DNA from 2 places in the Streptomyces alboniger genome. Region 2 is predicted to be linked to the other one. Evidence: predicted binding sites of a transcription regulator. Region 2 holds the regulator's gene; the other holds the start of a gene.

Region 1 (12,065 bases), 1.2 Mb from region 2:
GCGGAAGATCTGGGCGTACGACTTGCCGACGATGTTCGCGAGCACGTTCAGGCGGCCGCGGTGGGCCATGCCGATGACGACCTCGTCCAGGCGCGACTCGGCCGCCGAGTCGATGACGGCGTCGAGCAGCGGGATGACGGACTCGCCGCCCTCCAGCGAGAAGCGCTTCTGGCCGACGTACTTGGTCTGGAGGAAGGTCTCGAACGCCTCCGCGGCGTTCAGGCGGCGCAGGATGCGCAGCTGCTCCTCGCGCTCCGGCTTCGTGGCGTGCTGGCGCTCGATGCGGTCCTGGAGCCACTTGCGCTGCTTCGGGTCCTGGATGTGCATGAACTCGACGCCGGTGGTGCGGCAGTACGAGTCGCGCAGCACGCCGAGGACGTCGCGCAGCTTCATCATCGACTTGCCGGCGAAGCCGCCGACCGCGAACTCCCGCTCCAGGTCCCACAGGGTGAGGCCGTGCTCGGTGATGTCCAGGTCGGGGTGCTTGCGCTGCTTGTACTCCAGCGGGTCCGTGTCGGCCATGACGTGGCCGCGGACGCGGTAGGAGTGGATCAGCTCGAAGACGCGGGCGGCCTTCGTGACGTCGTCGTCGTGCGAGGCGTCGATGTCCTTGAGCCAGCGGACCGGCTCGTAGGGGATCCGCAGAGCCTCGAAGATCTCGTCGTAGAAGTCCTGCTCACCGAGGAGGAGGTTCGCGACGATGCGCAGGAACTCGCCGGAGGCGGCGCCCTGGATGACCCGGTGGTCGTAGGTCGACGTGAGCGTCATGACCTTCGAGATGCCGAGCTTGTTCAGGGTGTCCTGGGAGGTGCCCTGGAACTCCGCGGGGTAGTCCATGGAGCCGACGCCCATGATGACCGACTGGCCGGGCATCAGACGCGGGACCGAGTGGACGGTGCCGAGGCCGCCGGGGTTGGTCAGGGAGACCGTGACGCCGGTGAAGTCGTCCATGCCGAGCTTGCCGTCGCGGGCGCGGCGGACGATGTCCTCGTAGGCCTGCCAGAACTCGAAGAAGTTCATGGTCTCGGCCTTCTTGATGCCCGCGACCACGAGCTGGCGGTCGCCGTTGGGCTTCACCAGGTCGATGGCGAGGCCGAAGTTGATGTGCTCCGGCTTGACCAGGGTCGGCTTGCCGTCCTTCTCCACGAAGGAGTAGTTCATCGACGGCATGGCCTTGATGGCCTGCACCATCGCGTACCCGATGAGGTGCGTGAAGGAGATCTTCCCGCCGCGGGCGCGCTTGAGGTGGTTGTTGATGACGATGCGGTTGTCGAAGAGCAGCTTCACCGGGACCGCGCGGACCGACGTGGCCGTCGGGACCTCGATCGAGGCGTTCATGTTCTTCGCGACCGCGGCGGCCGGGCCGCGCAGCGTCGTGTACTCGGGTCCTGCCGGGGCCTCCTTCGCGGGCTCCGCCTTGGCGGCGGGCTTCGCGGCGGCGGGCTTGGCGGCGGGGGCCGCGGGGGCCGCGGTGGCGGGCTTCGCGGTCTGGGCCGCGGGCGTCGCGGGAGCCGGTGCGGCGGGCGCGGGCTTCGCGGCCGGCGCGGCGGGAGCAGTGGTGGACGCGGCCCCCGCGGCCGCGTCACCCGCCGGCTGCGCCGGGGTGGCGGCTACGGAAGCGCCCACCCCCGGCTTGTAGTCGGCGAAGAAGTCCCACCAGGCTCGGTCGACCGAATTCGGGTCCTGGAGGTACTGCTGATAGATCTCGTCTACGAGCCACTCATTGGGACCGAAGGCGGCGGCAGGGTCCTTGCCCTGCGCGTCTTGGTCGGTCGAAGTGCTCGAGCTACTGGGGGACTGTGACGACACGGCGGTAACCGCCCTCTTCCGCTTCACAAGGTGATGGACAGCGGAAATAAAGGCTACGCCTCCATCGGCGTGAGGTGCAGGCCGGGCCCGTCATCCGTCGCGTAAGTCACACTGGAGCAAGGGTTTCGGCGCTGTAAATGGCGGGAAACAAGCGAGGTTCCGCAACGCGAGATGGCCGCGCGGGTACGTCGGAGGGACGTCTACGCGCGGCGGCGGTCCCCGAGTGCCCACAAGGGCGCCCGATGAATCGCTTCCGGTTCGAACCCTACGTCAACTTCACGCTTCGGGCAGGCCCGGAAGGGTGACCTGGATCCGGCAGCCGCGAGGGGATTCGGCCACCCCGATGTGGCCGCCGTGCAGATCGACCGCCCAGCGCGCGATGGCGAGGCCGAGGCCCGTGCCGCCGTCGTTGGCGGAGTTCTTGGCGGGGCTGCCCGCGTGGCTGCCCCGGTTGAAGCGCTCGAAGACGCGGTGCCACTCGGACTCCGGGATGCCGGGGCCCTCGTCGAGCACCTCCAGGTCCAGGGACTCGGGGTAGGGGCCGCGCCGGGCCCGTACCGTGACGCGGCCGTGCGGCGGGCTGTGCTTGACCGCGTTGTCGATGAGGTTGGCCACGACCTGGTGCAGGCGCTCGGCGTCCGCGTGGGCCGTCAGCTCCGGGGGCGAGACGTCGAGGTGCAGATGGACGTCCGTACGAGTGTGGCTGCCGGAGCCGGAGGCGATGCCCGCGCGCGCGGAGGCCACCATGTTGGCCTCCTTCAGTACGCCCGACAGATAGGGCCACACCTCGAAGCGGCGGGCCCTGAGCGGTACGACGCCGTTGTCGAGGCGGGACAGGTCCAGGAGGGTCTCGACGAGCCGGCCCAGGCGCTCGGTCTGCTTCAGGGCGGTGCGCATCGTCTCGGGGTCGGCGGCCGAGACGCCGTCGACGACGTTCTCCAGGACGGCACGCAGGGCGGCGATGGGGGTGCGCAGCTCGTGGCTGACGTTCGCGACGAGTTCCTTGCGCTGGGTGTCCTGGGCCTCCAGGTCGTCCGCCATCGCGTTGATGGTGGAGGCCACGTCGCCCAGCTCGTCGCGCCGGTCGGCGCCGCGTACCCGGCGCGTGTAGTCGCCGTGGCTGACGGCACGGGCCACCGCGTTCATCTCGTCGAGCGGCGCGGTGAGGCTGTGCGCCACGAACTGCGTGATGAGCAGGGTGGCGATCACCGAGAAGACGGTGATGAAGCGCAGCTCGGTCTCGGTCTTCATCGCGACCAGGAGCAGTCCCGTGGTGATGAACACGGAGACGACCACCAGGGCGCCGAGCTTGGTCTTGATGGAGAACGGCCGCAGCTCTCCGAAAGGTCCGCTCATGGCAGGACCGGCCTCATGGCGCCGGGGTCTCTAGGGCGTAGCCCACGCCGTGCACGGTCCGGATCCGCTCGGCGCCGATCTTCCGGCGCAACGCCTTGATGTGGCTGTCGACGGTCCGGGTGCCGGACGCGTCGGCCCAGTCCCACACCTCGGCGAGCAGCTGTTCGCGGGAGAGGACGGCGCGCGGGGTGTTGGCCAGGCAGACCAGCAGGTCGAACTCCGTGGGCGTCAGGTGGACGTCCTCGCTGCGCACACGCACACGCCGCTGTGCGTGGTCGATCTCCAGTTCGCCCAGGCGCAGGATGCCGCTGCGGGGGGTGGTCGCGGCGAGCGCGGCCCGTTCGACCCTGCGCAGCAGGACGTGCACCCGGGCCGCCAGCTCCCGCATGGAGAACGGCTTGCTCATGTAGTCGTCCGCGCCGACGCCGAGGCCGACCAGCATGTCCGTCTCGTCGTCACGCGCGGTGAGCATGAGGACCGGGACGGGGCGCTGGGCCTGGACCCGGCGGCACACCTCCAAGCCGTCGAAGCCCGGCAGCATGATGTCGAGAATCAGCAGGTCGGGCTGCCAGGCCTGCGCGGTGTCGACCGCCGAGGGGCCGTCCCCGGCCGTTTGCACAACAAAACCCTCGGCACGCAGCCGGGCGGCGATGGCGTCGACGATCGTCGGGTCGTCCTCGACCACCAGGACCCGGCGCTGGGCGCCGGGTGTCGCCGCTGTCGCGCCGCTGTGGGAGGTGTGTGTCTGCTCCATCGCCCGCCCCTGACACTGATCGCTTGTGTTCGGTCAGCAGGGTACGGGGCGCGAAGGCACCTCGGCTACGCAGCCCGGACGCCGAGGTGCACCACGTCCGGGACGCCTCGGGCAACGGGGATCTCTTCGGTTCGTACCCTCTGGAATCCGGCATTCCGTAGAGCGTCGTCGAAAGCGGACGAGGGCTTGGCGGACCACACGGCGAGCACTCCGCCGGGGGTGAGCCGGGCTTTGCAGGCGGCCAGACCGGCAGGCGAGTAAAGGGAGTTGTTGCCCTCCGTCACCGTCCAGTCGGGGCCGTTGTCGATGTCCAGACAGAGCGCGTCGTACGTCTCCGGGGCCTCGGATATGTAGGTGACGAGGTCGGTGTGAAGAATCTGCGTACGTGGGTCGGCGAGTGCGGTCTCCGACAGCTCGGCGAGCGGTCCCTCGCGGTGCCAGTCGATGATGGCCCGCTCGCGCTCGACGACGGCGATCCGTCCCCAGCGGGGGTCGGCGGCGGCGTGCGCGAGGGAGAAACCGACGCCGAGCCCGCCGATCAGGACGGCGGGCCGCGGGCGGTCGTCGAGGGCGTCCCGTGCCGCGTCGACGAGCAGCCGCTCGGAGCGGCCGTCGGAGGTGTCCATCAGAAAGCAGCCGTTCGCGATGATCTGTAGCAACTCACCGTGGCGCCGCAGTACGACCTCGCCGTACGGGCCCTCGCGCCGGTCGAGGACGACGGGGGCGGTGGTGTGGGTGTGCATGCCCTCAGCGTATGAGCGGGCGGCGCGGCGGCCGGGGGCAACGCCAAAAATGCCCCCGGGGTTGCTGTGAATCGCGTCCCACGTGGCGTCGGTCATAGACAGCGCCCGAAAAGAGGGCCAAGGGTAGGCCGGGACGGAAGGAGCGCCTCACCCGTGGACCAGAGCGTCGAGCCCTCGGACACCGCCACCGCCCCCGCGTCCGGGGACCGTGAGCCGCCCACCCTGAGCGCGCTTCCGCGCCAGCCGGACCGCCGTACACCGCCGGAAGCCCGCGCGGCGGCAGCCGCTCCCGTGGGCCGCGAAGCCGCCGTTCCCGGGAGCCCCGAGGCCGCCGCCGCTTCCGTGCGGCGCCCCCGGCTCCGTCCCTGGCGCCTGCTGCCCGACCCCAAGGGCACGCCCTTCACCTTCGGCTACGCGCTCGTCCTCGCCGCCACCTCGCTCCTCAGCCAGTACGCCGATCCGGAGGTCGTCGACGCGCTGCTCCGGGGGTCCAGCACCGACGTCGCCCACCTCGCGCACAGCCCCGTCCTCGTCCTCGTCGCCAGCGCCCTGTGGATCGCGGGCGGCATCACATCGCCGTACGCCGTCGGCTTCCTGCTGGTCCTCACCGCGCTGGAGCGCCGCATCGGGGGTCTGCGCACGGCCGGGGTGTTCCTGCTCGGTCACGTCGTCGCGACCCTCGCCACGGAGGTCCCGGTCGGGCTCTCCGTCCTCGCGGGCCATCTGCCCGACAGCTCGCTGCACCGTCTCGACTACGGCATCAGCTTCGGTGTCGCCGCCAGCGTCGGCGCGCTCGCGGGACTGCTCACACCGTGTCTGCGGTGGGCCGTGCTGGCGGGCTTCGGCTGGATGCTGGTCGACGAACTGATCGCGTTCACCGACCCGATGACGAACTGGGGCCACCTCCTGGCGCTCGTGATCGGCGTCTCCAGCTGGCCGCTGATCCGCCGCGGACGCCGGTCCCTGGCGGGCCGCCCCTGAGGGCGCCTCGGCACTCCGGCCGGGCCCGTTACGCAGGCACCGCCTCCACCACCGACGGGAACGCCGCCGTCGGCAGGACCCGCGTCAGCTCGAACCCGGCCCGTGAGAGCAGCGCGGCGAACTCCGCCTCCGTACGCTCCTGACCGTCCACGATCGCCGCCATCGCGACGTCCATCGCCTTGCCGGGGTGCGGGTCGTCGCCCGCGGGCAGGACGGACTCGACGATCAGGAGGCGGGCGTCCGGCGCCATCGCCGTACGGCAGTTGCGCAGGATCCGCAGGCAGGACTCGTCCGGCCAGTCGTGCAGGACGTGCTTGATGACGTACAGGTCGCCGCCCTTGGGGACGCCCGTGAAGAAGTCGCCCGACTCGGCGCTCCAGCGGCCCCGCACCGCCTCGTCCCCGCTCAGGACGTGCGTGCTGACCGCCGGTGTCTGGTCGAAGAGGACCCCGGTCAGGCCCGGCCGGCCGCGCAGGACCGCCCGCAGGAGGCCGCCGCGCCCGCCGCCGACGTCCACCACCGTGCCCTTCGCGGGGAACGGGTACGTCCCGGCCACCACCGCGTCGATCGGTGCCGAGAGCGAGGTCATGCCGGCGTCGAACAGTTCCCGGAGCGCGGGGTCCCCGGCCAGATACGCGAAGAACGGCTGCCCGAAGACTCGCTCGAAGGAGGCGCCCTCCTCGCGCACGGCCTCCTCCAGGCCCGCGGAGGTCCGCTGAAACGCCGCGTCGGTCAGCATCACGACCGCGCCGTGCTGCGAATAGGGGACGTCCGTGCGCAGCGCGTCCCCGAGGGGAGTGAGGTGGAACGCGCCCGCCTCGTCCTCGTGGAAGACGCCGCGCGTGGCGAGGTAGCGCAGGACGCGTCGCAGGTGCCCGGCGTGCGTGTCGGTCAGCTCCGCCAGCTCCTCGGCGGTGCGGGGGCCCGGCGCCAGATGGTCGGCGATCCGGCAGCGTGCGGCCGTGCGCAGCGCCGCCGAGAGGAGGTGCCCCAGCGCGATCTCCATGAGCTGACCGGCGGCGCCGGCCGCCGGGCCCGCCGCCGCGTCCACCACTGCCGGGTCCACCGGGCCGCCGCTGTTCTCGGGTGTGTCCACCGTGGGTCTCCTCCGTGAGAGTCGGAGCGTCCACGTTCCTCACCGAACGCCGGTCCGTACAGAGGGCGTCGCCACCGGCCACGAGCGGGTGACCGGTGATCGCTCAGAGCGAACAGCCCTTGGGGAACATTGCAGCACTCATAAGCATTGAGTCGATACAGCTCAACTTGAATGCTGAAAGGGAGATCATGGCTACTGAGTCCACCTCGTACACATCGCTCACTCTGCCTGTGCTGCCGCTCGACGACGAGGTGGTCCTGCCCGGCATGGTGGTCCCCTTCGACCTCTCCGACGCGGAGGTGCGCGCCGCGGTGGAGGCCGCGCAGGCCGCGGCCCGCTCCGAGGGCGACAGCAAGCCGAAGGTGCTGCTTGTTCCGCGCATCGACGGGACGTACGCGGCGACCGGCGTCCTCGGCACCGTCGAGCAGGTCGGACGGCTCTCCGACGGCGACCCCGGTGCCCTCATCCGCGGCCGGGGGCGCGTGCGCATCGGCGCCGGTACGACCGGGCCCGGCGCCGCCCTCTGGGTCGAGGGGCAGCAGGTCGAGGACGCCGTTCCCGAGCCCCTCCCGGGCGCCGCCACCGAGCTGGTCAAGGAGTACAAGGCGCTCGCCACCAGCTGGCTGAAGAAGCGCGGCGCCTGGCAGGTCGTCGACCGCGTCACGCAGATCGACGACGTCTCCGCGCTCGCCGACAACTCCGGCTACTCGCCCTTCCTCACCACCCAGCAGAAGATCGAGCTGCTGGAGACCGAGGACCCGGTCGCCCGCCTCAAGCTCGCCACCGAGCAGCTGCGCGAGCACCTCGCCGAGCAGGACGTCGCCGAGTCCATCGCCAAGGACGTGCAGGAGGGCGTGGACAAGCAGCAGCGCGAGTTCCTGCTGCGCCGCCAGCTGGACGCCGTGCGCAAGGAACTGCGCGAGATCAACGGCGAGAAGGAGGGCGAGGAGTCCGACGACTACCGCGCCCGCGTCGAGGCCGCCGACCTGCCGGAGAAGGTCCGCGAGGCCGCCCTCAAGGAGGTCGACAAGCTGGAGCGCGCCAGCGACCAGTCGCCGGAGGGCTCCTGGATCAGGACCTGGCTCGACACCGTCCTCGAACTGCCGTGGAACGAACGCACCGAGGACCAGTACGACATCAAGGGCGCCCAGGAGATCCTCGACGCCGAGCACGCCGGGCTCCAGGACGTGAAGGAGCGCATCACCGAGTACCTCGCGGTCCGCAAGCGCCGCTCCGACCGCGGCCTCGGGGTCGTCGGCGGGCGCCGCGGCGGCGCCGTGCTCGCCCTCGTCGGCCCGCCCGGCGTCGGCAAGACCTCGCTCGGCGAGTCCGTCGCGCACGCCATGGGCCGCAAGTTCGTGCGGGTCGCGCTCGGTGGCGTACGCGACGAGGCGGAGATCCGCGGACACCGCCGTACGTACGTGGGGGCGCTGCCCGGACGGATCGTGCGGGCCATCAAGGAGGCCGGGTCCATGAACCCGGTCGTGCTCCTGGACGAGATCGACAAGGTGGGCTCGGACTTCCGCGGCGACCCTGCCGCCGCTCTCCTCGAAGTCCTCGACCCGGCGCAGAACCACACCTTCCGGGACCACTACCTGGAGGTGGAGCTGGATCTGAGCGACGTCGTCTTCCTGGCGACGGCGAACGTCCTCGAAGCCATCCCGGAGGCCCTGCTCGACCGCATGGAGCTGGTCCGGCTCGACGGCTACACCGAGGACGAGAAGATCGTCATCGCCCGCGACCACCTGCTCCCGCGCCAATTGGACCGGGCGGGCCTGGAGAAGGACGAGGTCACCCTCGACGAGAGCGCCCTGCGCAAACTGGCGGGGGAGTACACGCGCGAGGCGGGCGTACGCAACCTGGAGCGGTCCGTGGCGCGGCTGCTGCGCAAGGTCGCGGCCCAGCACGAACTGGGCGAGCGCGAGCTGCCCCTCACCGTCACCGACGCGGACCTGCGCGACCTGATCGGGCGGCCGCACCACGTGCCCGAGTCCGCCCAGGACCCGGCCGAGCGGCGCACCGCGGTGCCGGGCGTGGCCACCGGGCTCGCGGTCACCGGGGCGGGCGGCGACGTGCTGTTCGTGGAGGCGTCGCTCGCCGACCCGGAGACGGGCGCGTCGGGGCTCACGCTCACCGGTCAGCTCGGCGACGTCATGAAGGAGTCGGCGCAGATCGCCCTGTCGTTCCTGCGCTCGCACGGCGCCGAACTGGAGCTGCCGGTCGCCGACCTGAAGGACCGGGGCGTGCACATCCACTTCCCGGCGGGCGCGGTGCCGAAGGACGGCCCGAGCGCGGGCGTCACGATGACGACCGCCCTCGCCTCGCTGCTCAGCGGTCGCCTCGTCCGCACCGACGTGGCGATGACCGGGGAGGTCTCGCTGACCGGCCGGGTCCTGCCGATCGGCGGTGTCAAGCAGAAGCTGCTCGCCGCGCACCGCGCCGGGATCACGACGGTGATCATTCCCAAGCGGAACGAGGCGGACCTCGACGACGTCCCGGCCGAGGTCCTGGAGAAGCTGGACGTGCACGCGGTCACCGATGTGCGCCAGGTGCTCGAACTGGCGCTCGCCGAAGCCACGGTGGGTGAGCCGCGGGTGCCGGTCGCGGTGTAACGGGCGGGGGAACGGTGGCCGCCCTCGCACGGGGCGGCCGCCGTCCGCGTACTCAGCCGTTCGCGAGCGCCTGCACCCTGTCGTAGGCGCCGTTGAACTTGTTGTGGTCACCGACCGTCGGCCCGGAGGAGGTGTACTGCCACATGGTGTGGAAGCCCCAGCCGGCCGGTAGCTCGCCCGGGGTGGTGTCGTAGCGGGCGATCCACAGCGGGTTGCTCGCGCCGAAGCCGCCGTAGTTGCCGGTGCACTGCTTCCACCAGCTGGTGGCGGTGTAGATCACGGCGTCGCGGCCGGTGCGCGCCTTGTACGTGTTCAGGAAGTCACGGATCCAGCTGACCATCCCGGACTGCGTCTTGCCGAAGCAGGCAGCCCCGTAAGGGTTCCACTCGATGTCCAGCGCGCCCGGCAGCGTCCTGCCGTCGCGCGACCAGCCGCCGCCGTTGTCCACGAAGTAGTTGGCCTGGGCGGCGCCGCTCGCGGTGTCGGGCGTGGCGAAGTGGTAGGCCCCGCGGATCATGCCCACGTTGTACGACCCGTTGTACTGCTGGGCGAAGTAGGGGTTCTTGTAGTACGTGCCCTCGGTGGCCTTCACGTAGGCCCACTTCACTCCGCTGTTCCACAGGGTCGACCAGGCGACGTTGCCCTGGTGGCTGCTGACGTCGACGCCCTCGGTCTGGACGGCGCCGCCGCCGGTGGGCAGCCCGCCCTGGCCGTCGTGTTCGATGACGCCCTGCCCGAGGCGCGCGGAGCCGCGCGGGGGGACGTCGTCCGCCTGGGCCGCCGTGGGGAGCGTCAGGAGGAGGGAGAGAGCGGACAGGACCGCGAGGAGGACACCCGCCGGCGACAAGCGCGAGGGGCGGGCAGGTCCGGGTCTGTGCACAGGCATGCGTGCCTCCGAAGGCCTCGGGGGTGCTCTGGGGGGACCTGTCGACACGTTCATGGTGTGAACATGTCACTTGAAAAGCTACGCACGTAGACCACGGCGGGGGAAGGGGGGCAGAGTGGTGCCGTTGGTCCACTCCTGTGGCGGTGCCACCGGATCGGCACCGCCGCGACCTTGCGAAATACTGGTCAGGCCGCTGGCGCCACGGCCACGGCGCGAGAGCCTCGCGGCGATAACTTTCAGAATCGGGAAAGCGGGACATGGCTGCTGCAGAAGAGGGTGTGACGGTCGGGGCACACGGTGACGCCGGACCGGCGGTGGACCGCGAGTTCCTCTCCCTGGAACGGGAGTTGTCGCTCCTGATGCGCCGCGCGCGGGCCAGGTCCGGCGAGATGGCACGCCAGGTCCACCCCGACCTGGAGCCCGCCGCGTACGGCCTGCTCGTCTGCCTGGACGACTCGGGCCCGCAGCGCGCCACCGACCTCGCCGCGTACATCGGGGTCGGCAAGGCGACGATGAGCCGCCAGCTGCGGGCCATGGAGGAGCTGGGCCTGGTCTCCCGCGAGCCCGACCCCGCCGACGGGCGCGCCTGGCTGATCCGGCTCACCCCCGACGGCCGCACCCGCTTCCGCACGGTCCGCGCCGCCCGCCGCGCCCGGTACGTGCGTCAACTCCAGGGCTGGGACCGGGCGGAGGTCGCCGAGCTGGCGCGGCTGCTCGGGCAGCTCAACGCGAGCGCCGAGTCGTGAGCGACGGGGCGCGTTCCGCCTGGTGAGCCACGGGGCCCGGCCCCGGGGGGCCTTGGGGAGGGCTTGGGGGTTACAGCTCCACGTGGGTTACAGCTCCACGTACACCACCGCCGCGTCGTCATGCCGCTTGCCGCGCGGGAAGGCGAGGCGGTCGGGGTCGGCGTGTTCCAACTCCCGTACGCGGTCGAGCAGATGTTGCGGGCCCTCCTTGCGCAGCAGCGCGAAGCACTCGGGCCAGTCGCCCTCGCGGAAGGTCTCGACCCAGCGCGAGGCCCCGTCGGTGAGCGCCGCCACCGCCGTCACGTCCGCGCGCGGCAGCTCACCGGTGATCGCGCGCAGGGCGGCAGAGGGGTCCGCCGCGGCCGTGAAGAAGCCGTTCTCGGCGTTGCGCAGGGCCTCGACCGCCGCTCCGTACGCCCGGCCCGCCACCTCCCGCTCGGCCGAGCCGCGCGGCAGGGCGCGCACCTGGTCGCGCAGTGCCCGCGCGGCGGGCGGCAGTTCGGCCAGGCGCCGGTCGAGGACGGCGGTCACTCCGCCGCCGACGCCCGCGACGAGGAGCGCCGAGTCGGACAGGACCAGATGCTCGACGCGCTCGGCGTCCCACCGCACGAGCACCACTGTTGCCTGAGGGGTGCGAGGGTGAGAAAGGTCACAGGTTGAACCATGCGCCTCGGCGGTACGCGCAATGGCGCCCGCCAGGACCTCAGGGAGCGTCATATCCCGCCGCGAAACGGACAGTTCCCCCAGAGCGCCGCCGAGGCGCGCGGTGAACCAGGGGACGGAATGCAGACAGCCCACCGATCCCTCGGGCGGCGTCACGCCGTCCAGGAGGACGAGCGATCCGCCCTGCCCGGACGCGGGAAGCGCGACGGAGGCGTAGTCCTCGTTGGGGCGTGCGGGGTCTCCGGGCTCAGTGGCGAGTTCGATACGCATCCGGCCAGTCTGCCCGAGGCCCTCAAGGGGGCCGCCGGAAGTGGCGCGGGGGCGGCGGATCGGCCCGGGGTGGGGAAACGCGCGCCGGAATTCGACCGGAATGATCAACTCCGGTGGCGTGTGGCGGCGCATCCTGCCAAAGCCGGTCG
Region 2 (12,065 bases):
TTCCGGGTGTGTGACTCGTGAGGCGTACGAAGGGTTGTGCGCCGGAAGTGGCGTGGTGGCCGCGAGATGAACACCGGCCCGCACTACTGACCCCCGCTCACCCGGCGCCCCCACCGCACTACTGACCCCCGCTCACCCCGCGCCCGGCGCCGCGAACTCCGCGGTGGAGAACGTCAACCGCGGCTTGCGCGCGACCACATCGCCCCGCACCCCCGGGTACACCCCCACGGTGTCCTCGGTGGCCCCGCGATACGTCCGTACGACCAGGTCGGCCCGCTTGTCGCCGTCGAAGTCGGCGACCTGGAGAACCTGCGTCGTGCCCTTGGCCGACGGGACCACCGTCGCCGTCGCCTTGGCCGCGAGGCCCGCCGTACGCCCCCTGAAGACCCGCACCTCCCCGGCGCCGCCATCGCTCCCGCCGCTCCCACCGCTGGCGACCAGCTCGCTCAGGCCGTCCCCGTCCAGGTCACCCGCGTCCACGGCGGTGTCACCGGCCTCCAGGGAGCCGCGCAGGGTGCCCGGAACCTCGTAGCGCAGGGCGATGCCCTTCGGGGCGGCGATCGCCGCGTCCACGCCCTTGCCCATGCCGAAGCGGCCGAAGGCGATGTCCTCGCCGGCCGGGAGGAGCACCCCGGCCGCCCCCGTCTTGCCGGGCCCTTGCGGGCCGCCGAGGACAAGGGCGCTCGCGGCGGCCCCGGAGGCGCCCGCGGTCTTGCGTACGAGCACGTCGTCGTAGCCGTCGCCGTCGACGTCCGTGGCGCGGCCCTTCCCGAGGCCGTCGCCGGGCGCGGTGACCGGGGCGCCCGCGGCGCGCGGCGCGCCCGACCGCTTGAACGGTCCGCGCAGGAAGGAGATCCGGGCCCCGCTCGCGTGCAGGACGAGATCGCTCGCGGTGTCCCCGTCGAAGTCCCCGCAGACCGGCTGGTCGGGCCAGTCGTTGCCGAAACGTGCCTGCGCGGGCACCTTCAGCTTCACGGCCTTGCCCGTCAGACCCTCGGGCGAGCCGAAGAGGATCTGGAGCGGCACGGGCGGCTGCCCCTGCCCGTCGTAGGGCGGGTCGGTGGAGACGAGCAGATCGGTGAAGCCGTCCTCGTCCAGGTCGCAGGAGACCTGGGACTCGAAGGCGGTCGGCAACTGTCCCTTCGTACGCGCCCCGTTGGCGTGCGCGCTCAGCAACTGCCGGGCACCGGGCACCAGGCCGCGCCCGGAGCCGTAGACCACGCCGATCCCCGCGTCGTCGCCGTGGTCGCGGTGCACCAGGTCGTCCAGTACGAGATCACGGGCGCCGTCGCCGTTGAAGTCGTCCTCGGCCCCGCTGCCGTCGCCGCGCGGCACGGGCAGCCGGGGCGCGCCCTTGCCCGCCATGCTGACCGGCCGGGGCTTGGTGCCGCCGGGTTTCGCGTCGTCCTGGTGGCCGGTGCAGCCCGCGAGGAGCAGCGCGCAGCCGACGGCCACCGCCGCCCCCGGGAGGCCGCCGCGCCTCACGCCGCGTCGCGCGTTGCGTGTCCCGATCCCGGTTCTGTGCACGCTTCTCACCCACCCCGAACGCCCCACAGGACAACAACAAGCCCATGATGTTACGCGTCAGGCCGGCCCCGCCCCGAGGGGCGGAACCGGCCTGACTGCCGTACCTAGGTGGTTACTTGACGGGCTCCGGCTCCGGCGTGTCCGCCGACTCCTCGTCGCCCGCCGGATCGGCCGGCGTCTTCACGGAGTCGAGCAGCAGCTGCGCGACGTCGACGACCTGGAGCGATTCCTTCGCCTGACCGTCGTTCTTCTTGCCGTTCACCGAGTCGGTGAGCATGACGAGGCAGAAGGGGCAGGCGGTGGAGACGATGTCGGGGTTGAGGGACAGCGCCTCATCCACGCGCTCCGTGTTGATGCGCTTGCCGATGCGCTCCTCCATCCACATCCGGGCACCACCGGCACCGCAGCAGAAGCCGCGCTCCTTGTGGCGGTGCATCTCCTGCTGGCGCAGGCCGGGGACGGCGGACATGATCTCGCGCGGGGGCGTGTAGACCTTGTTGTGACGGCCCAGGTAGCAGGGGTCGTGGTAGGTGATCAGCCCCTCGACCGGCGTCACCGGGATCAGCTTGCCCTCGTCGATGAGGTGCTGGAGCAGCTGGGTGTGGTGGATGACCTCGAAGTCGCCGCCGAGCTGCGGGTACTCGTTCGCGATGGTGTTGAAGCAGTGCGGGCAGGTCGCGACGATCTTCTTGGCCGACTTGGGCTTCTTGGTCGACTCGTCCTCGTCGTCCTCGCCGTACGCCATGTTCAGCATCGCGACGTTCTCCTGGCCGAGCTGCTGGAACAGCGGCTCGTTGCCGAGGCGGCGGGCGGAGTCACCGGTGCACTTCTCGTCGCCGCCCATGATCGCGAACTTGACGCCCGCGATGTGCAGCAGCTCGGCGAAGGCCTTGGTGGTCTTCTTGGCCCGGTCCTCCAGGGCGCCCGCGCAGCCGACCCAGTAGAGGTAGTCGACCTCGGTGAGGTCCTCGACGTCCTTGCCGACGATCGGGACCTCGAAGTCGACCTCCTTGGTCCACTCCACGCGCTGCTTCTTGGCGAGGCCCCAGGGGTTGCCCTTCTTCTCCAGGTTCTTGAGCATCGTGCCCGCCTCGGACGGGAACGCGCTCTCGATCATCACCTGGTAGCGGCGCATGTCGACGATGTGGTCGATGTGCTCGATGTCGACCGGGCACTGCTCGACGCAGGCGCCGCAGGTGGTGCAGGACCACAGGACGTCCGGGTCGATGACGCCGTTCTCTTCGAGGGTGCCGATGAGCGGCCGCTCGGCCTCCGCGAGAGCGGCGGCGGGGACATCGGCGAGCTGCTCGGCCGACGCCTTCTCCTCGCCCTCCATGGTCTTGCCGCCGCCCGCGAGCAGGTAGGGCGCCTTGGCGTGCGCGTGGTCGCGCAGCGACATGATCAGGAGCTTCGGCGAGAGCGGCTTGCCCGTGTTCCAGGCGGGGCACTGCGACTGGCAGCGCCCGCACTCGGTGCAGGTGGAGAAGTCCAGCAGGCCCTTCCAGGAGAACTGCTCGACCTGGGAGACGCCGAAGGTGTCGTCCTCGCCCGGGTCCTCCCAGTCGATGGCCTTGCCGCCACTGGTCATGGGCTGTAGCTCACCGAGGGTGGTGGAGCCGTCCGCGTCCCGCTTGAACCAGATGTTCGGGAAGGCGAGGAAGCGGTGCCAGGCGACGCCCATGTCGGTCTTCAGGGAGACCGTGATCATCCAGATGAACGACGTCGCGATCTTCACGCCCGCGAAGAAGTACGTGAGGTTCTGGAGGGTGGAGACGTCCAGGTCCTGGAGCGCCGAGACCAGCGGGTACGAGATGAAGAACGAGGCCTCGTAGCTGTCCACGTGGTGCTGGGCGCCCTCCAGGGCGTGCAGCGTGAAGATGCAGATACCGACGATGAGGATGACGGTCTCGACGAAGTACGCCTGGCCGGTGTTGGACCCGGCGAAGCGGGACTTGCGGCCCGGCTTGCCGGGACGGTTCAGCTGCCGGATCACGATCAGCGTCACGATGCCGAGCACGGTCATCGTGCCGAGGAACTCGACGAAGACGTTGTACGGCGCCCACTCGCCGATGATCGGCAGCATCCAGTCGGCCTTGAAGAGCTGGCCGATGGCATTGACGATCGTCAGCAGCAGCGAGAAGAAGCCCACCGCCACGAACCAGTGCGCGACGCCGACGATGCCCCATCGGTTCATGCGCGTATGGCCGAGGAACTCCTTGACCACGGTGAGCGTGCGCTGGACGGGGTAGTCGGTCCGGGTTCCGGCGGGCACGGGCTGGCCGAGCCGCATGAACTTGTAGATCTGCACGATGGCACGGCCGAACAGCGCGACGCCGACCGCGATTAGGACCAGCGACACGATGATCGCGGCGAGTTGCATTTGGGGGCTCCTCGGGCCTGCGAGGCGAACTATTACTAAGCGGTAACTTATGCAGTCCGTCTGAGACTACCCACTTACTCCGCCGCACTGTAGCCAGCAACCCGGTGATCTGCGTCGCTCAGGCAACCCTTCGCGGTTCGATCACGGGGCGACAGGGGGCGCCCCGTCAGGGGCGCGAGGAACTGCGCGAGCAACCACAACGAACCCGCAGCTGAGAAGAGACCCCCGGAAGGGTCCTACCTGCGCGTAAGCACAGGATAAGAGTTGAGTCCCCCAGACTCACATCTGTTGACGCCAGCGCAGCGCTCATGCATGCTTGAGCCAGATCCACTCAAGAAGTACATCTGGAGGAACCGAAATGGCACGTGCGGTCGGCATCGACCTGGGCACGACTAACTCCGTCGTCAGCGTTCTCGAAGGCGGCGAGCCCACCGTCATCACCAACGCCGAAGGCGCCAGGACCACGCCGTCCGTCGTCGCCTTCGCGAAGAACGGCGAGGTGCTGGTCGGCGAGGTCGCCAAGCGCCAGGCGGTCACCAACGTGGACAGGACCATCCGGTCGGTCAAGCGCCACATGGGCACCGACTGGAAGGTGGACATCGACGACAAGGGGTTCAACCCCCAGCAGATCTCCGCGTTCATCCTCCAGAAGCTGAAGCGCGACGCCGAGGCGTACCTGGGCGAGAAGGTCGCCGACGCGGTCATCACCGTCCCGGCGTACTTCAACGACTCGGAGCGCCAGGCCACCAAGGAGGCCGGTGAGATCGCCGGTCTGAACGTCCTGCGCATCGTCAACGAGCCGACCGCCGCCGCCCTGGCCTACGGCCTCGACAAGGACGACCAGACCATTCTGGTCTTCGACCTCGGTGGCGGCACCTTCGACGTCTCGCTGCTCGAGATCGGCGACGGCGTCGTCGAGGTGAAGGCGACGAACGGCGACAACCACCTCGGTGGTGACGACTGGGACCAGCGCGTCGTCGACTACCTGGTCAAGCAGTTCAACAACGGCCACGGCGTGGACCTCTCCAAGGACAAGATGGCGCTCCAGCGCCTGCGCGAGGCGGCCGAGAAGGCCAAGATCGAGCTGTCCTCCTCCACGGAGACCACGATCAACCTCCCGTACATCACGGCCTCCGCCGAGGGCCCGCTGCACCTGGACGAGAAGCTCACGCGCGCCCAGTTCCAGCAGCTCACGTCCGACCTCCTGGAGCGCTGCAAGACGCCGTTCCACAACGTCATCAAGGACGCGGGCATCCAGCTCTCCGAGATCGACCACGTCGTTCTCGTCGGTGGCTCCACCCGCATGCCGGCCGTCGCCGAGCTGGTCAAGGAGCTGACCGGCGGCAAGGACGCCAACAAGGGCGTGAACCCGGACGAGGTCGTCGCCATCGGCGCCTCGCTCCAGGCCGGCGTCCTCAAGGGTGAGGTCAAGGACGTCCTGCTCCTCGACGTGACCCCGCTGTCGCTTGGTATCGAGACCAAGGGCGGCATCATGACGAAGCTCATCGAGCGCAACACGACCATCCCGACCAAGCGCTCCGAGATCTTCACGACGGCCGAGGACAACCAGCCGTCGGTGCAGATCCAGGTCTACCAGGGCGAGCGCGAGATCGCGGCGTACAACAAGAAGCTCGGCATGTTCGAGCTGACGGGCCTGCCGCCGGCCCCGCGCGGCGTCCCGCAGATCGAGGTCTCCTTCGACATCGACGCCAACGGCATCATGCACGTGACCGCGAAGGACCTGGGCACGGGCAAGGAGCAGAAGATGACCGTCACCGGCGGCTCCTCGCTGCCGAAGGACGAGGTCGACCGCATGCGCCAGGAGGCCGAGAAGTACGCGGACGAGGACCACGCCCGCCGCGAGGCCGCCGAGTCCCGCAACCAGGGCGAGCAACTCGTCTACCAGACCGAGAAGTTCCTCAAGGACAACGAGGACAAGGTCCCCGGTGACGTGAAGACCGAGGTCGAGGAAGCCGTCGGCGAGCTGAAGGAGAAGCTCAAGGGCGAGGACACGGCCGAGATCCGCACCGCCACCGAGAAGGTCGCCGCCGTCTCGCAGAAGCTGGGCCAGGCCATGTACGCCGACGCCCAGGGCGCGCAGGCCGCGGGCGGCGCCGAGGGCGCGGCCCCCGGCGGCGAGCAGCCCAAGGAGGACGACGGGGTCGTCGACGCCGAGATCGTCGACGACGAGAAGCCCGGTGACGCGAAGGGCGGCGCTGCCTGATGACCGAGGAGACCCCGGGCTTCGGCGAGAACGCCGAGAAGCCTGACGTCCCCTCTGGCGCCACCCCTGATGACGCGGCGCCGAAGGCCGCCGAGCCCTCCACCGAGGAGGGCCCGGCGGCCCCGGCCGGGGACGCAGAAAGCAAGACGACGTCCGCCCAGGACGCGAGTGCGACGGCCCTGACCGCCCAGCTGGACCAGGCCCGCACCGCGCTCAACGAGCGCACGGCGGACCTCCAGCGGCTTCAGGCCGAGTACCAGAACTACCGCCGTCGCGTGGAGCGGGACAAGGTCGCGGTGAAGGAGATCGCCTCGGCGAACCTCCTCTCCGAGCTGCTCCCGACCCTCGACGACATCGGCCGCGCCCGTGAGCACGGCGAGCTGGTCGGCGGCTTCAAGTCGGTCGCCGAGGCGCTGGAGACCGTCGTCGCCAAGATGGGCCTCCAGCAGTTCGGCAAGGAGGGCGAGCCCTTCGACCCGACGATCCACGAGGCCCTGATGCACAGCTACGCCCCGGACGTCACCGAGACGACGTGCGTCGCGATCCTCCAGCCGGGGTATCGCATCGGCGAGCGCACCATCCGCCCCGCGCGGGTGGCCGTCGCCGAGCCGCAGCCGGGCGCGCAGACGGTCAAGGGCGACGAATCCCCCGAGGGTGCCGCGGGTCCCGCGGCCGCCGCGGAGGGCTCGGACGAGAAGGAGACCGGTGGCCCGGACGAGGGCTGACGGCTACGACATGAGTGAGGAGGGACGTCGAGGATGAGCACCAAGGACTTCATCGAGAAGGACTACTACAAGGTCCTCGGCGTCCCCAAGGACGCCACCGAGGCCGAGATCAAGAAGGCGTACCGGAAGCTCGCCCGCGAGAACCACCCGGACGCCAACACGGGCAACGCCAAGGCGGAGGAGCGCTTCAAGGAGATCTCCGAGGCGAATGACATCCTCGGGGACCCCAAGAAGCGCAAGGAGTACGACGAAGCGCGTGCTCTCTTCGGCAACGGCGGATTCCGGCAGGGCCCCGGAGGCGGCGGCGGTTCGTTCAACTTCGACCTGGGCGACCTCTTCGGAGGCGGCGCCCCGGGCGGCGGTGGAGCGGCCGGCGGCGGCTTCGGGGGCGGCCTCGGTGACGTCTTCGGGGGCCTGTTCAACCGCGGCGGCGCGGGTGCCGGTTCCGGCACGCGTACGCAGCCGAGGCGCGGCCAGGACATCGAGTCCGAGGTCACGCTGAGCTTCACGGAGGCGGTGGACGGCGCTACGGTGCCGCTCCGCATGTCCTCCCAGGCCGCCTGCAAGGCCTGTTCCGGCACCGGCGACAAGAACGGCACGCCGCGCGTGTGCCCGACCTGCGTCGGCACGGGCCAGGTCTCGCGGGGCGGCGGTGGCGGTTTCTCGCTGACCGACCCGTGCGTCGACTGCAAGGGCCGGGGCCTGATCGCCCAGGACCCGTGCGAGGTCTGCGCCGGCTCGGGACGCGCGAAGTCGTCCCGCACCATGCAGGTGCGGATCCCCGCGGGGGTGAGCGACGGCCAGCGGATCAGGCTCCGCGGCAAGGGCGCGCCCGGCGAGCGGGGCGGCCCGGCCGGCGACCTCTACGTCGTGGTGCACGTCGACACCCACCCGGTCTTCGGCCGCAAGGGCGACAACCTCACGGTCACGGTGCCGGTGACGTACCCGGAGGCGGCACTGGGCGGCGAGGTCAAGGTCCCGACCCTGGGCGGACCCGCCGTCACCCTCAAGCTGCCCGCGGGCACCCCCAACGGCCGTACGATGCGGGCCCGCGGCAAGGGCGCGGTCCGCAAGGACGGCACGAGGGGCGACCTGCTCGTGACGGTGGAGGTGTCGGTCCCGGCATCCCTGTCGGACGAGGCGAGGGAAGCCCTGGAGTCCTACCGCGAGGCGACCGCGGGCGACGACCCGCGCGCAGAGTTGTTCCAGGCCGCGAAGGGAGCATGAGATGGACGGCCGCCGTCGACAGTCCGGTTTCAGTAGCGCGTACCAACTCACCGACGAGACGCCGGTGTACGTCATCTCGGTGGCCGCCCAGCTGAGCGGCCTCCACCCGCAGACCCTGCGCCAGTACGACCGCCTGGGTCTGGTCTCCCCGGACCGCACCGCGGGCCGCGGCCGCCGCTACTCCGTCCGCGACATCGAACTGCTGCGCACCGTGCAGCAGTTGTCGCAGGAGGAGGGCATCAACCTCGCCGGCATCAAGCGCATCATCGAGCTGGAGAACCAGGTCGCCGCGCTCCAGTCACGCGTCGCGGAGCTGTCCGCGGCCGTGGAGGGAGCCGCCGCCGCCATGCAGCAGCGTGAAGCGGCGGTGCACGCCTCGTACCGCCGCGACCTCGTCCCCTACCAGGACGTGCAGCAGGCGAGCGCGCTGGTGGTCTGGCGTCCCAAGAGGGCGACGGAGTAGCTCGGCGATCTCTGTGTGCGACGCCGTCGGGGCCGGGAGGTGGGAACCTCCCGGCCCCGACGCGCGTTGCGTCTGACGACCTGAAGTGATTGTCGGTGCTGGGGGAAGTGGGTAGTTCGGCATGGCCATGGTGGGACTGTTCTGGATAGCCGAGGGCGATGTGTACGTGGGCGCGAAGCCGTCCGGCCTCGCTCCGGGGGTGCGCCTGACCCCGGAGGGCGTGGTGGCTCTCGGTGACAAGCAGGACGAGTTCTGGCCATGGGAGGACGTGCGTTCCCTGACGGTCGACGATGTGCCGCTGAAGTCGCTGATGCGGCAGGTGGGGGCGGCGGTCGACATGGTCCTGACGGTGGGCCTGGGCGGCACGGACGCGGCGTCGACGATGACGGTGCGGGTCGAGGGCCCCGAGGGCGAGAAGGAACTGACGGCGTACACCGCGACGGCCCTCTACTCCCCGGCCGAGTACGCCCTCTCCCGCGACCTGCTCGCCCGCCTCACGGAGGGCGCGGGCACGCTCCTGACGACGCTGGCGGCGATGGCGGAGTGGGGGCGGCGGCACGAGGGGGGCTCGCCGAGGGCGGCCGCGCGGGAGGCTCTGCTGCGGGAGTGGCTGGCGGTGGCGGACGCTACTGAGCCCGGTCGAGAAGACCTGACCGGCCGATGAGGTAGCCGAGTTGGGCGCGGCTCTCGCTGCCGAGGGTGGCGGCGAGTTTGGCTATGTGGACCCGGGCGGTGCGGATGTTCATGCCGAGGCGGTCGGCTATCTCGGCGTCGGTGAGGCCTTCGACGAGGAGGGCCGCTATGGCGCGCTGGCGGGGTGTGACGCCGCCTTCGGAGACCTGCGGGGCGGCCTGGGGCCACATGGGGGTGGCCAGGCGCCACAGCCGCCAGAAGGTGGTGGCGAAGTACTCCACGAGGGCCGGTTGGCGCACTTCCAGGGCGATGCTGCGGTCCCTGCTCGCCGGGATGAACGCCACGGTCCGGTCGAAGACGAAGAGGCGGTCGGTCACCTCGTCCAGGGTGCGGGCCTCGGCGTCGCCGTCGAGCTGCTCGAAGTAGGCGAGCACGGGCAGGGAGTGGCGCGTCGTGTGCTGGTAGAGGGTCCGCATCCGGCAGCCCCGGCTGAGCAGAGCCTGGTCCCTGGGGAAGGCCTCGGCCAGCGTCTCGGGCGGGCGGGTGCCGCCGGGCTGGATGGCGAGGAACTCCTCCGTGACGTCGTTCATGGCCTGGTCGATGGCCGAGTTGATGCGTTCGAGACCGTCGAGGACGGTGACCGCGGGGGCGTCCGCGAGGGTGCCCGCGGGGGTGTCCGTGGCGGAGAACAACCGCGCTTCGCGTGCGCGCCGGCCGGCCATGCGGGCTCCCTCCTGCTCTGCGCTCACTGCGTGCGGTTCTGGTCCAGGATCCCCGACTGGGCGATGAGATAGCCGAGTTGGGCACGGCTGCCGCTGCCGAGAGCCGCGGCGATCTTGGCGATGTGGGCGCGGCAGGTGCGGACGTTCATGCCGAGACGGCGGGCGATGGCCTCGTCGACGTGGCCCTCGATGAGGAGCTTGGCGATGGAGCGCTGGACGCCGGTTATCCCGTCGGTGGAGGGGGCGTACGGCACCTCGTCGAGGAGCGGGGTCGCCCGGCTCCACTCGTGTTCGAAGACCTTGGCGAGGTACTCGACGATGCCGGGGTGGCGCAGCTCCAGGGCGACTTGGCGGTCCTCGCGGGCCGGGATGAGCGCGACCGTACGATCGAAGATCATCAGTCGGTCGATCAGCTCTTCCAGGGTCCTGATCTGGACATTGCCCTTGGCCATGCGCGCCGCGTACGCCAGGGTCCCCTGGCTGTGTCTGACGGTGTGCTGGTAGAGGGTGCGCATCGTGATGCCCCGTTCGAGAACCGTCTGGCCGCGTTGCAGCGCCACGGTGAGCGAGTCCTCGCTGCGACCGCCTCCCGGCTGAGCGGTGAGTATCTCGAAACGGCATTCGGCCGTGGCCCGTTCGATGGCGGCGTCGATGTGCCCGTTGTTCTCCAGCACGGTGATCGAGTGGCCCGTCGGTTCGGTCCGGGCCGTGATGGACATAAATGGCTCGAAGATGTCGGTGAGCTGTACGGCGAGTCGCCGTCGGTCCTGGATTTCCCGTTCGATGGGGTTGAGGCGCTGGGCCAGCGCGGCGGACGGCGGAACCGGGCGGAGCCAGTCGACGTCGTCGGGGTCGGGGCGCAGCAGGCTGGACTCGAGGAGGCAGGGCGCGTTCTCAGCCTCCGAACGCGCCAGGCGACCGTTGCTCAGCGCGCTGGCGTAAAGCCTCGAACCCTCGTCGCAAAGTGGAGTCGAGGGGTGAGGATGTGTCGGTTTAGCGTGTGTTGTGAGCAAATCTCCACCCCCCAGGGTCCTGAACGTGCAGGAACATGATGCATCCACCCTGTGGCTTTGACGTGCTCGATTGAGACATCGTCTTGTTGGGCCGGGGGAGACGAACCTACCAAGTGAGGACGAAGCCGATCATGTTTAAGCGCATGCTTCGCTCGGTGCTTGTCACCACCTTCTCCGTCGGGCTGGGCCTGGGCGCGGTGACCACGCTGGATCTCTCCTGGAACAGCGAGCCGGCCGGCCGGTCTTCGGTATCCGCGCCGGAGTCGGATCTGTCCTGGCATGGTCTGCCGAAGGGTGGCGAGGCATGAGCACCCCTCCTGACGACCGCACCTTCCGCCGGGAAATGGCCACGGCCTACCGCTCCGGCTGGCACTTCATCGATCTCGTGACCGCGATCCCCCATCGCGGCGACTCGCTGATGGTGACCCTGCTCGGCGAGCCGATCGTCGTCACCCGTGACGACGAGGAGGAGATCCGGGCCTACCGGTGCCTCCGGAGGCCGCGGGGCGCGCCGCAGCCGGTGCGGTGTGCCGTGCGGTACGGGATGGTCTTCGTCAATCTCGACCGGCGCGACCACCAGCTCGTCGGAGAGCAGGAGCAGCAGGACCCCGGGGCGATGACGAGCGCCCCGGACAGCATCACAGCCACCCCCCGCAGTGCCTGACGCGATTCCCCCGTCGTTGTAAATCGCGCAGGTGCTTCCCCCAGCAGCGGCGCCACCGTGGACCTGAACACGGTGGCGCCGCTGTGGTGTGTGCGGGAAGAGCGGGGGCGGACGGGGGAGCAACCACCCCTCACGCCTTCCCCATGGTCCGCGTCACCTCGATCTCGATCAGGACCCGGTCCGGGTTCGGCGAGGGGCGCCGCCCGTAGCGGGCCTCGTAGTGCAGCTCCGCCGCCTCGATCTCCGCCGGTTCCGTCCTGATCGTCGCGATCCCCTCCAGCGTGGCCCAGCGCCGGCCCTCGAACTGGCAGACCGCCACCCGCGCCCCGCGGCCGTCCGCGACGCCCGTCGCCGCGAGGATGTGGACGACCTTCCGGCTCGTCTTCCGCGCGAGGACGCGGGCGATCCCGGCCTCCGGGTCGTAGGTCACGCCGACCGGGACCACGTGCGGGGTGCCGTCAGGGCGCAGGGTGGTCAAGGTGCACAG

Evidence for each region. Region 2 encodes HspR, which represses chaperone genes until heat shock. Its sites were predicted from a motif close to TTGAGNNNNNNNNNCTCAA; they were not measured.
Region 1: a site for HspR is predicted at 6,887-6,905, ahead of lon (endopeptidase La). Genes of this name have one in related genera too.

The regions. Positions count from the first base shown of each region.
Region 1 covers NZ_CP023695.1:5,364,216-5,376,280, forward strand. Annotated here, with positions in the region: gene CP975_RS24125 (multifunctional oxoglutarate decarboxylase/oxoglutarate dehydrogenase thiamine pyrophosphate-binding subunit/dihydrolipoyllysine-residue succinyltransferase subunit) at 1-1,809, opposite strand, end outside; gene CP975_RS24130 (sensor histidine kinase) at 2,086-3,165, opposite strand; gene CP975_RS24135 (response regulator transcription factor) at 3,179-3,919, opposite strand; gene CP975_RS24140 (spermidine synthase family protein) at 3,985-4,662, opposite strand; gene CP975_RS24145 (rhomboid-like protein) at 4,816-5,643, shown strand; gene CP975_RS24150 (methyltransferase) at 5,672-6,649, opposite strand; gene lon (endopeptidase La) at 6,928-9,351, shown strand; gene CP975_RS24160 (lysozyme) at 9,404-10,237, opposite strand; gene CP975_RS24165 (MarR family winged helix-turn-helix transcriptional regulator) at 10,495-10,983, shown strand; gene CP975_RS24170 (protein phosphatase 2C domain-containing protein) at 11,071-11,916, opposite strand.
Region 2 covers NZ_CP023695.1:4,134,032-4,146,096, forward strand. Annotated here, with positions in the region: gene CP975_RS18400 (FG-GAP repeat domain-containing protein) at 133-1,485, opposite strand; gene CP975_RS18405 ((Fe-S)-binding protein) at 1,640-3,907, opposite strand; gene dnaK (molecular chaperone DnaK) at 4,266-6,131, shown strand; gene grpE (nucleotide exchange factor GrpE) at 6,131-6,856, shown strand; gene dnaJ (molecular chaperone DnaJ) at 6,890-8,083, shown strand; gene CP975_RS18425 (heat shock protein transcriptional repressor HspR) at 8,085-8,546, shown strand; gene CP975_RS18430 (hypothetical protein) at 8,668-9,210, shown strand; partial or broken gene CP975_RS35835 (helix-turn-helix transcriptional regulator) at 9,173-9,904, opposite strand; gene CP975_RS35840 (helix-turn-helix transcriptional regulator) at 9,925-10,929, opposite strand; gene CP975_RS35075 (hypothetical protein) at 11,070-11,222, shown strand; gene CP975_RS18440 (Rieske (2Fe-2S) protein) at 11,219-11,578, shown strand; gene CP975_RS18445 (pyridoxamine 5'-phosphate oxidase family protein) at 11,709-12,065, opposite strand, start outside.